One region of the Actinomadura coerulea genome, then DNA from elsewhere that is predicted to be linked to it. Evidence: riboswitches for the same ligand, from Rfam matches in the RefSeq annotation. Region 1 holds a riboswitch; the other holds the start of a gene.
The links. A riboswitch is a leader RNA that binds a small molecule or an ion and turns the genes downstream of it on or off. The one in region 1 is predicted to bind thiamine pyrophosphate.
Positions count from the first base shown of each region.

Region 2: it holds a riboswitch for thiamine pyrophosphate, as region 1 does, so the genes downstream of both, thiO (glycine oxidase ThiO) here and thiC (phosphomethylpyrimidine synthase ThiC) in region 1, are expected to answer to the same signal.

Region 1 covers NZ_JACHMQ010000001.1:1,873,202-1,878,606, forward strand. The annotation lists gene BKA00_RS08605 (anthrone oxygenase family protein) at 1-34, shown strand, start outside; gene BKA00_RS08610 (metallophosphoesterase family protein) at 185-1,021, shown strand; gene BKA00_RS08615 (TetR/AcrR family transcriptional regulator) at 1,028-1,609, opposite strand; gene thiC (phosphomethylpyrimidine synthase ThiC) at 1,809-3,551, opposite strand; TPP riboswitch at 3,547-3,660, opposite strand; gene BKA00_RS08625 (hypothetical protein) at 3,710-4,708, opposite strand; gene BKA00_RS08630 (sensor histidine kinase) at 4,927-5,405, shown strand, end outside.
Region 2 covers NZ_JACHMQ010000001.1:657,101-662,505, reverse strand. The annotation lists gene thiE (thiamine phosphate synthase) at 1-171, opposite strand, end outside; gene BKA00_RS03120 (helix-turn-helix domain-containing protein) at 281-655, opposite strand; gene BKA00_RS03115 (NAD(P)/FAD-dependent oxidoreductase) at 714-1,949, opposite strand; TPP riboswitch at 2,039-2,152, shown strand; gene thiO (glycine oxidase ThiO) at 2,142-3,269, shown strand; gene thiS (sulfur carrier protein ThiS) at 3,266-3,466, shown strand; gene BKA00_RS03100 (thiazole synthase) at 3,469-4,245, shown strand; gene BKA00_RS03095 (DMT family transporter) at 4,381-5,355, shown strand; gene pknB (Stk1 family PASTA domain-containing Ser/Thr kinase) at 5,389-5,405, shown strand, end outside.

The DNA.
Region 1 (5,405 bases):
CCTGGGCGTCTACGTCTGGGGCAAGAACAACTGATCCGGCGGACCGGCGGGGTCCGTGCTCCGGAAAGGAGCACGGACCCTTTTCCGCGCTTCCGGGGACGGTTTCTCGCATGGAGACGCAAGCGGGGGCGCGGTCGCCCGCGGAGGCGCGGCCCGCGCGGGGGCCGGGGCTTACGATCGCTGGATGGGCGGCGTCTACGCGATCAGCGACCTGCATGTGGGGTTTCCGGAGAACCGCGCCTTCGTCGAGGGCCTGAGGCCCTCGTCCGAGGACGACTGGCTGATCGTCGCGGGCGACGTCGCCGAGCGCTTCGCGGACGTCGAGTGGACGCTGCGCACGCTCGCCGAACGCTTCGCCACCGTGCTGTGGGTGCCCGGCAACCACGAGCTGTGGACCGTCAAGGGCGACCCCGTGCAACTGCGCGGTGAGGCACGCTACCGCCGGCTCGTCGAGATGTGCCGCGGCCTCGGCGTGCTGACCCCCGAGGACCCCTACCCCGCCTGGGACGGTCCGGACGGCGCCGTCACCGTGGCGCCGCTGTTCATCCTGTACGACTACACGTTCCGCCCGGACGGCACGTCCAGCAAGGAGGAGGCTCTCGAAGCCGCGCACGAGGCCGGCGTCGTGTGCACCGACGAGGTCTACCTGCATCCCGACCCGTACCCCGGGCGGGACGCCTGGTGCGACGCCAGGATCGCCTACACCGAGCGGCGCCTGTCCGCCCTGGAGCCGGGCACGCGGACCGTGCTCGTGAACCACTGGCCGCTCGTCCGCGAACCCACCCGCGTCCTCTGGTACCCCGAGTTCGCCCAGTGGTGCGGCACCGAGCGCACCGCCGACTGGCACAGCCGGTTCGGCGCGGTGTCCGTCGTCTACGGGCACCTGCACATTCCCCGGACGATCTGGACCGGCGGCGTCCCGCACATCGAGGTGTCGGTCGGCTACCCGCGCGAGTGGCGCCGGCGGGCCGACGCGCCGCGCGGCCCCCGCCGCGTCCTGCCCGCGCCCGAGACGGACTGACCGGCCCTAGCGGGCCGCGCCCGGCGCCACGCCGGCCGCGGCGAGCGACAGCAGCCGGGACGCGGCGTCCGGGTCCCGTTCGGCGACCGTGGCGATCGCGCCCGCCAGCCTCAGCACGTCGGCGAACGGCGCGCCGGCGGGCGCCTCCCCGGCGCGCTGCGCGCGGACGAGCAGCGCCTCGCCCGCCTCCGACATCGCCGCGCGGGAGCCGGAGGGGTCGAGGCGGGGGTCGCGCAGCGACACCATCGCCGAGGCCGCCATGCCCGGGAAGGCGGTGATCTCCGAGACGAACGTCCGCAGCCACGCCAGCAGGGCCTCGCCGGGCGACGGGGAGTCCAGCAGGTCGCGGGCGGCCGCCGCCAGCCCGGCGTACACGTCGGCGAGCAGAGCCTCCAGGAGGTCCTGGCGGGTGGGGAAGTGGCGGTAGAGCGTGCCGATGCCGACGCCCGCGAGCCGCGCGACGCCCTCGAGCGAGGCGCCCGCCCCCTGACGCTGGAAGGTCTCCCGCGCCGCGGCGAGCAGCCGCGCGCGGTTGCGCCGCACGTCGGCCCGCACCGGGCGCGTCTTCGCCATGTCGTCGCTGGTCACCTGGGTCGTCGATCCTTCCCGGGGGTGGAACGGGCCTGCGGCGATCGGGAGGATCCGCGGCGTTTGGAACGGTCCCTCAATCCTATCCGCGCCGATGCCCCGACCTGCGCCGAGATGCCCCCGGACGCCGCCGGGCCCGCCGCGCACCGTGCGCGGCGGGCCCGGCCGCGTTTCCCGCCGACCCGCCCGGCGGCGCGGGTCAGGCGTCGGCGGGCGACACCGGGAGGTTCAGGCGGCCGCCGCCGGCCCTGAACTCCTCCGCCTTCTCCCGCATCCCGGCGGAGAGGGCGTCCGCGTCGGCGAGGCCGCGCTCGGCCGCGAACCGCCGCACGTCCCGCGTGATCTTCATGGAGCAGAAGTGCGGGCCGCACATCGAGCAGAAGTGCGCGGTCTTGGCCGGCGCCGCCGGGAGCGTCGCGTCATGGAAGGCGCGGGCGGTGCCGGGGTCCAGGGAGAGGTTGAACTGGTCCTCCCAGCGGAAGTCGAACCGCGCCTCCGACAGCGCGTCGTCCCACGCCTGCGCGCCCGGATGCCCCTTGGCGAGGTCCGCGGCGTGGGCCGCGATCTTGTAGGCGATCATGCCGGCCTTGACGTCCTCGCGGTCGGGCAGCCCGAGGTGCTCCTTCGGCGTGACGTAGCAGAGCATCGCGGTGCCGTGCCAGCCGATCATCGCGGCGCCGATCGCCGAGGTGATGTGGTCGTAGCCGGGCGCGATGTCGGTGGTCAGCGGGCCGAGCGTGTAGAAGGGCGCCCCGTCGCACCACTCCTGCTGCAGGTCCACGTTCTCCTTGATCTTGTGCATCGGGACGTGGCCGGGCCCCTCGTTCATCACCTGGTTGCCGAACCGCGCCGCGATCCGCGTCAGCTCTCCCTGGGTGCGCAGCTCGGCGAACTGGGCCTCGTCGTTGGCGTCCGCGACGGAGCCGGGGCGCAGGCCGTCCCCGAGCGACCAGGTCACGTCGTAGGCGGCGAAGATCTCGCACAGCTCCTCGAAGCGGGTGTAGAGGAAGTTCTCCTCGTGGTGCGCCAGGCACCAGGCCGCCATGATCGACCCGCCCCGCGACACGATCCCCGTCTTGCGCCGCGCCGTCAGCGGCACGTAGGACAGCAGCACCCCGGCGTGGACGGTCATGTAGTCCACGCCCTGCTCCGCCTGCTCGATCACGGTGTCGCGGAAGACCTCGTAGGTGAGCTCCGCCGGGTCGCCGCCGACCTTCTCGACCGCCTGGTACAGCGGGACGGTCCCGACCGGCACGGGCGAGTTGCGCAGGATCCACTCGCGCGTGGTGTGGATGTCGCGGCCCGTCGACAGGTCCATGATCGTGTCGGCGCCCCAGCGGGTCGCCCAGGTCATCTTCTCGACCTCGTCCTCGATCGAGGACGCGACGGCCGAGTTGCCGATGTTGGCGTTGACCTTGACGAGGAAGTTCCGTCCGATGACCATCGGCTCGATCTCGGGATGGTTGACGTTGGCGGGCAGCACCGCGCGCCCGGCGGCCAGCTCGTCCCGGACGAACTCCGGCGCCACGCCCTCGCGCAGCGCGGCGAACTCCATCTCCGGCGTGATCTCCCCGCGCCGCGCGTAGGCGCGCTGCGTCACCGCGCCGCCGGTGGCGCGCCGCGGCCGCCGCGGCAGGGCGCCCACGCCGCCGGCGCCGGGGAGGGCGGGGGGCGACGACCGCCTCCCGTCGTCCTCTGGGCGTACCGCCCGCCCCTCGTAGGGGGCGGTGTCGCCGCGCTCGGCGATCCAGGTCTCCCGCAGGGGCGGCAGCCCCCCGCGCACGTCGGTCTCCTGCTCTGGATCGGTGTACGGCCCGGACGTGTCGTACAGGACGACGACGTCGCCGTTGGTCAGCGGCACCTCCCGCATCGGGACCCGGATGTCCGGGCGCGAGCCCTGGAGGTAGGTCTTGCGGGCAGCTGGAACCACAGGTTCGGTCATGACGACTCGATCTCTCCCTACGCCGGCATTACCCGGTCAGGTTCATGCGGTCAGCGGCCGTCCCAGCCGCTATCTCAGCCCGGTTCGCCGGGCCCCCGCGATCTGTCGCCACGACGTTAACCCGGGCGGCCCCGGTTGCCGCAACCGCCGCCCGTGGGTTAGAACGCGCCCGCGCGGAGGTCCCGCGCGGGGAGCGCGACGGGCAGCGCCAGGACCAGGGTCCGGAGGGGGTCCGGGGCGGACGGCGACCGCTCCAATTCCACCCGGGACCCGTCGTCGCCGCCGGCCCGCAGGGCGGCCGAGCGGCGGCCGTCGACGCCGGTGACGACGCGGCCGTCGCCGGTCGCGCGGGTGCTGCCGAGGAGGATCCCGCCGGCGGTGTGGAAGGACGGCTCGCGCAGGCCGCGCACGAATCCGAGGGGGCTGCCGTCCGCGCCGAGGACGCGCACGCGGTCGCGGCCCGGCAGCCGGGACGGGCCCCGGACCGTCAGCAGCACGGCGGCGTGGGGGTCGCGCAGCACGGTGGTCCGCCCGCCGCGCCGGCGGCACGCCACGGCGAGGACGGCGCCGCCGCGCCGGTCGCGGTAGCGGCCCCTGCCGTCCACGACGATGTGGCGGGCCCGGCCGAGGGCGCCCGCCGCGGGCGGCGGCACCTCCCGTCCCTCGTCGTCGACGACCCGCCAGGCGGCGCCCAGGCGGTCCGCGGTCGCGGTCCGGACGGCCGGGAGCCATCCGGACGGCAGCGATCGGCCCCTGAGCAGGGTCACCGCCCTCCCGTCGACCTCGGCGACGGCCTCGACGCCCGGCGCCCGCCCCGGGTCGAGCCAGAGCGTCCAGACCGGGTCGTCGACGGGCCACCGGATCCCCACCGCCTCCACGGCTCCGGCCGGGACGGCCGCCTCCCGCCCGCCGCGGCGGAGGGTCACCCCGTCCTCGCCGATGGTCACGACGAGGCGGGTCCGGTGGAGGCGGGCAGCCCAGAGGACGGCGGCCAGGGCGGCGACCAGGCAGCCGCCGCCGCAGAGCAGCAGGGTCCGGCGGGCGCTCTCCGGGTCGAGCGTCCGGGTGCGGGTCGCGAGCACGAGGACCGCGGCGGCCGCCGGCGCGGCGGCCAGGAGGCGGAGCGGCCATCGGTAGGCCCGCGCCCCGAGCGTCATCCGGAGTCCGGGCCGGGAGGAGGGGGGCTGAGGGGCGGCAGGCGGGGGGACAGCAGGCGGGGGGACGGACAACTGTCGGCCCTTCGTGACGGGGTATGCAGCACTATAAGGCGGGCCTCCGGCCGCGCACGGCCCACCGGAAGGATCATTCGTGCGGGGCGTGCGCGCGGGGCGCGGGCCGGCGCGCGAAGATCGCCTGAGTGGGGGAGAATGGGCGCGTGCTGAGGGTGCCCCGGGTCGACGCGACGGTGAAGGACGCCCTGGCGGCGTCGGCGCTGGCGGGAGCGGCGGCCGCGGCCGCCGTGCTGTGGCCGGGCGTGCGGGGGCTGGACGCGCCCGGCGCCCTGCTGCTGGTGGCGGCGCACGTCCCGCTCGCGGTGATCCGGCGGTGGCCGGCCCCCGGCCTGGTGGCGCTGGTCGCCCTGGTGCTGCCCTACCACCTGGCGCAGTACCAGCACCACGCGCTGGTGCCCGCCGAGGTGATCGCGCTGTTCGCCTACGCGGTGCTCGGGCGCCGGGTGCGGATCGTGCTCGGCGTCGCCGCGTCCCTGCTCGCCGTCTGCGTGGTCGGCATGGCGATGCGGGCGGGCGGCGGATCCCTGCGCGAGCAGATCGCGGTCATCGAGGCCGTGGTGTCGGTCGTCATCGCCGTCCAGGTGTGGCGGGTGCACCGGGCGCGGCTCGCGACGATCACCGA
Region 2 (5,405 bases), 1.2 Mb from region 1:
CAGGCCCTTCTGACGGAGCTGGACGACGTCGACCCCGCCGGCCAGCACGGCGTCGAGGAAGGCCGGCAGGTCGCCCTGGCGCTCCCGCGCGTCCGTGCAGAGGTAGAGGCGGGCGCGGCTCAGCCGGGCGCGCAGCGCGACGGCGCGCTCGGTGGGGAGGTGCCTGGACACGGCCGGGGAACGTCCTTTCCACAGATGACCACGGAGTCGCGCGCGCGGTCGACCCGCCGCGCGCGACCCCGCGATCGTGTCACGTGCGTCTCACGCCGCCTGCGGCGGCCTAGAAGGCGAGCGCCTGGGCGCGCCGGCGGACCTCGGTCCCCCGGTTCTCGGTGAGCGCGTCCACGGGCGTTCCCGGCAGCGTGTCGTCGGCCGTGAACAGCCACCGGATGGTCTCGGCGTCGTCGAAGCCGGCGTCCGACAGGAGGGTCAGCGTGCCGGGCAGGCCCTTGATGACCTGGCCGTCCTTGATGAAGGCCGCGGGCACCATCGGCTCCCCGCCCCGGCGCACCGCGAGGATGCGGTGCTCGTGGATGAGCTGCTTGATCCGGTTGGGCTTGATCCCGAGTCTGTCGGCGGTCTCCCGGAGGGTGAGCCACTCGCCGGCCAGGGCGTCGGTGCGGGGGTCCAGTGCGCTGTCAACGGTTGCGTGCATCTGCGTCACGCCCCCTTGCTACCACGCCTTCGGAAGACTCAAACCCGCTGCGCAGCCGTTACGTCCTCTCTGATCGCTCTGCGCGAACAGCCTGCCGCACGGGCACGTCCGGGTCGGCGATCGCCTCCGGGTCCACCGACGTCCCGGCGGCGATCACGCGCCTCGCCTGCACCAGGTCGCGGGGGCGGCCGACGGTGAGGATCGCGTCGAGGCGGTCGCCGGTGAGCCACACCACCGCCCACCTGGGATCGGACGGGTCGCCCCTGCGCACGAGCCGCTCGGACGCCGAGTGGTCGCCCGCGTACTGGACCATGCGCCCGAACTGCTCCGACCAGAAGTACGGGGCGGCGTCGTACACGGCGTCCCGGCCGAGGAGGGCGGCGGCGGCGACCTCGGGGGCGTTCAGGGCGGTGTCCCAGTGCTCGACGAGGAGCCGCCGCCCGTAGCGGTGCGACCACCAGGCGGCGCAGTCGCCGACCGCCACGACGTCCGGGCGCAGGGCGGCCGGTGCCTCCTCGCCCATGTAGGTCCGGAACGAGCCGTCGGTGACGACCCCGCGCTCCAGCAGCAGCCCGGAGCCCTCCAGCCACGACAGGACGGGCCGCACCCCGACGCCGACGACCACCTCGTCGGCGTCGACGTGGCCGCCCCCGGCGAGGACGAGGCCGCCGTCGCGCACCTCCGCGACCTTGACCCCGGTCCGCAGCTCGACGCCGGCCTCGGCGTACCAGGGGGCGGTGAGCGCGCCGACCTCGGGCCCGATCGCGCCCGCCAGCGGGGTGTCGGCCGCCTCCACGACGGTGACCGCGCAGCCCCGGCGGGCCGCGGCGGTGGCGACCTCGGCGCCGATCCAGCCCGCCCCGACGATCACGACGCGGGCGCCCGCGGTGAGCCGGGCGCGCAGGTCGCGGGCCTCGTCGATCGTGCGCAGCACGTGCTGGCGCCCCTCCCCGGGCAGCGTGACCGGGGCGGCGCCGGTCGCGATCACGAGCCCGTCGAAGGGCAGGTCTCCCGCCGTGGACTCCACCGTTCCGCCGCGTCCGGGCTCGTCCAGCCGCAGGCCCGTGGCGCGCTCGCCGAGCAGGAGCTCGCAGCGCAGCGCGTCCCAGTCGGCGTCGACGGTCGTGTCGTCGGACTCGCCCGCGAGGACGGCCTTCGACAGCGGCGGCCGGTCGTAGGGCCGGTGCCGCTCCGCCGACACGAGGGTCAGCGCGCCCTCGTACCCCTTGCTCCGCAGGGCTTCCACGGCGCGCACGCCGGCCAGCCCTCCACCCACGACGATGACCCTGTCCATGAAGGTCACCCTAACGGGGGCCGATCCGGGGATGGACAGGTGTCCAGGCAGTTGCCCGGTTCGCCGAGGTCGTAAGGTGGGGGCAGAACAGCACAGAGCGCGGGAGTCCGGTGCGACCGGGCTGAGAGGGCGGCTGAACGGGCCGCCGACCGCCACGACCTGATCCGGATCATGCCGGCGAAGGGAGCGCGCATGCAGATCGTCATCATCGGCGCCGGGGTGATCGGCCTCGCCACCGCCTGGCGCACCGCCGCCGGCGGCGCCGCCGTCACCCTCGTCGATCCCGCGCCCGCGTCCGGGGCCTCCTCCGTGGCGGCGGGCATGCTCACCCCGGTCAGCGAGCTGACCTACGGCGAGGAGCCGCTGCTGCGGCTCGGCCTCGCCTCCCGCGACCGGTACGGCGCGTTCGTCGCCGAGCTGGAGGAGCTGACCGGCCTGGAGACCGGCTACCGCACCGACGGGATCATCGAGGTCGCGTTCGACTCCGACGACCTGCGGCACCTGGACGACCTGCGCCGCTTCCAGGAGAGCCTGGGCATCCCCGTCGAGGCGCTCACCGGCCGCGAGTGCCGGCGGCTGGAGCCGATGCTCGCGCCCGGCGTGCGCGGCGGCCTGCTCGCCCCCGAGGACGGCTCGGTCGACCCCCGCAGGCTCGCCCCGGCGCTGCTGGCGGCGGGCGAGCGGCTGGGGGTCCGGCTCGTCCGGCGGCGGGCCGAGCGGATCGTCGTCGAGAACGACGCCGCCGCCGGCGTGGGCCTGGACGACGGCACCGTGATCCGCGCGGACCGGGTGCTGCTGGCCGCCGGACCGTGGTCGGGCGACCTCGGCGGCCTGCCTCCCGGGACCGTTCCACCCGTCCGCCCGGTCAAGGGCCAGGTGATCCGGCTGCGCACCCGCACGCCGTTCCTGCGGCGGCCGGCCCGCGGCCTCGTCCGGGGATCGTCGGTGTACCTGGTGCCGCGCGCCGACGGGGAGATCGTCCTCGGCGCCACGCAGGAGGAGCTGGGCTTCGACACCCGGGTCACCGCCGGCGGGCTGTGGGAGCTGCTGCGCGACGCCCGCGAGCTGCTGCCCGGCATCACCGAGCTGGAGTTCGCCGAGGTCACCGCCGGACTGCGGCCCGGCTCGCCCGACAACGCGCCCGTGATGGGCCCGACCGCGCTGCCCGGGCTGCTGGTGGGCACCGGGCACTTCCGCAACGGCGTCCTGCTCACGCCGGTGAGCGCCGACATCCTGTCCGCGATGCTGCTGGACGGGCCCGTCCCCGAGGTCGCCGGGCCGTTCGCCCCCGACCGCTTCTCCCCCGAGGTGAGCGCATGAAGGTGATCGTCAACGGTGAGCCGCGGGAGCTGCCCGACGGCGCGAGCGTGGCCGAGGTCGTCGCGTCCGTCACCGCGGCCGCGACGGGCGTGGCGGCGGCGCTGAACGACGAGGTCGTCCGGCGCGCGGAGTGGGAGGCCACGCGCCTGCGGGACGCCGACCGCGTCGAGGTGCTGACCGCGGTCCAGGGAGGATGAGGATGAGCGACACCGACGGGCTGGTCATCGCGGGCGAGGAGCTGGGCTCGCGGCTGATCATGGGAACGGGCGGGGCGCCGAGCATGGCGGTGCTGCGCGAGGCGCTGACCGCGTCCGGGACGGCGCTCACCACGGTCGCGATGCGCAGGGTGGACCCGTCCGCGCGCGGCTCGGTGCTGGACGTGCTGACCGAGTGCGGCATCCGGGTGCTGCCGAACACCGCCGGCTGCTTCACCGCGGGCGAGGCCGTCCTGACCGCCAAGCTCGCCCGGGAGGCACTCGGGACGAACTGGGTCAAGCTGGAGGTGATCGCCGACGAGCGCACGCTGCTGCCCGACCCGATCGAGCTGGTCGAGGCCGCCGAGCAGCTCGTCGACGACGGCTTCGTCGTCCTGCCCTACACCAGCGACGACCCGGTCCTGGCGCACCGGCTGGAGCGGATCGGCTGCGCGGCCGTGATGCCGCTCGGCTCGCCGATCGGTTCGGGGCTCGGCATCCGCAACCCGCACAACATCGAGCTGATCGTCGAGCGCGCGACCGTCCCGGTGATCCTGGACGCGGGGCTCGGCACGGCGTCCGACGCGGCCCTCGCCATGGAGCTCGGCTGCGACGCCGTGCTCCTCGCGACCGCCGTCACCCGCGCGCAGTCACCGGCGCGGATGGCCGCCGCGATGCGGCACGCGGTCGAGGGCGGGCGGCTCGCGCGGCTCGCCGGGCGCATCCCCAAGCGCCGGTACGCCCAGGCGTCCTCCCCGTTCGACGGGCTCGCGACCTCGTAGCAACGCTAAAGCCACAGCTGTAGAGATTTTCGCTGGACCTGAAAAGTCGCGCGGCACCAGACTGGGCATACCGGGGCGCAACCGCACACATCGCTTCGGTGTCGATGGAAGCGTCCCCTCCCTAAGGTTCGTGACATGCATCAGGAAAGCGGTGCGCGGGCGAACAAGCTCGCGGTGGCGGCGGCGACGGTCACGGTGGTGTTCTGGGCCTCGGCCTTCGTCGCCATCCGCAGCGCGGGCGCCGAGTACAGCCCCGGCGCCCTCGCCCTCGGCCGCCTCCTGTCCGGGACGGTCGTGCTGGGGGCGCTCTGGCTCATCCGGCGCGAGGGCCTGCCGCCCAAGGCCGCCTGGCCCGGCATCGCCACCGCCGGCCTGCTGTGGTTCGGCGCCTACATGGTCGTCCTGAACTGGGGCGAGCAGCTGGTGGACGCGGGCACCGCCGCCCTCGTCGTCAACATCGGGCCGATCCTCATCGCGCTCCTCGGCGGCTGGCTGCTGAAGGAGGGCCTGTCGTCCCGGCTGCTGCTCGGCATGGCGGTGTCGTTCACCGGCGCCGCCGTCGTCGGGCTGTCGATGTCCGGCGACGGCCGCTCGTCCGTCGGCGGGGTGCTGCTCTGCCTGGCCGCCGCCGTCACCTACGCGGCGGGCGTCGTCGCCCAGAAGCCCGCGCTGAGGCACGCGTCGGCGCTCCAGTTCACCACGTTCGCCTGCGCGATCGGCACGGTCGCCTGCCTGCCCTTCTCCGGGCAGCTCGTCTCGCAGGCCGCGCACGCCCCCGCGGGCGCCACCCTCAACATGGTCTACCTGGGCATCTTCCCGACCGCGGTCGCCTTCACGACCTGGGGGTACGCCCTCGCCCGCACGACCGCCGGGAAGATGGGCGCCACCACCTACGCGGCGCCCGCCCTGGTGGTGCTGATGTCGTGGTTGTTCCTGGACGAGGTCCCCGGCCTGGTCACCCTCGGCGGCGGGCTGCTGTGCCTCGCCGGCGTGGCCGTCTCCCGCAGCACGCGGTCGCTGCGACGCCGCGTCCCGCCGGTCACTCCCGAACCGGGCGCCCCGGAGGCGTCACCCTCCGGGCTCATCGATGCTCATACTCGGGACGGATGAGAACCACGCGGATTCGCCCGTAAACTCGCACCGATGGACGCGACGGTTGC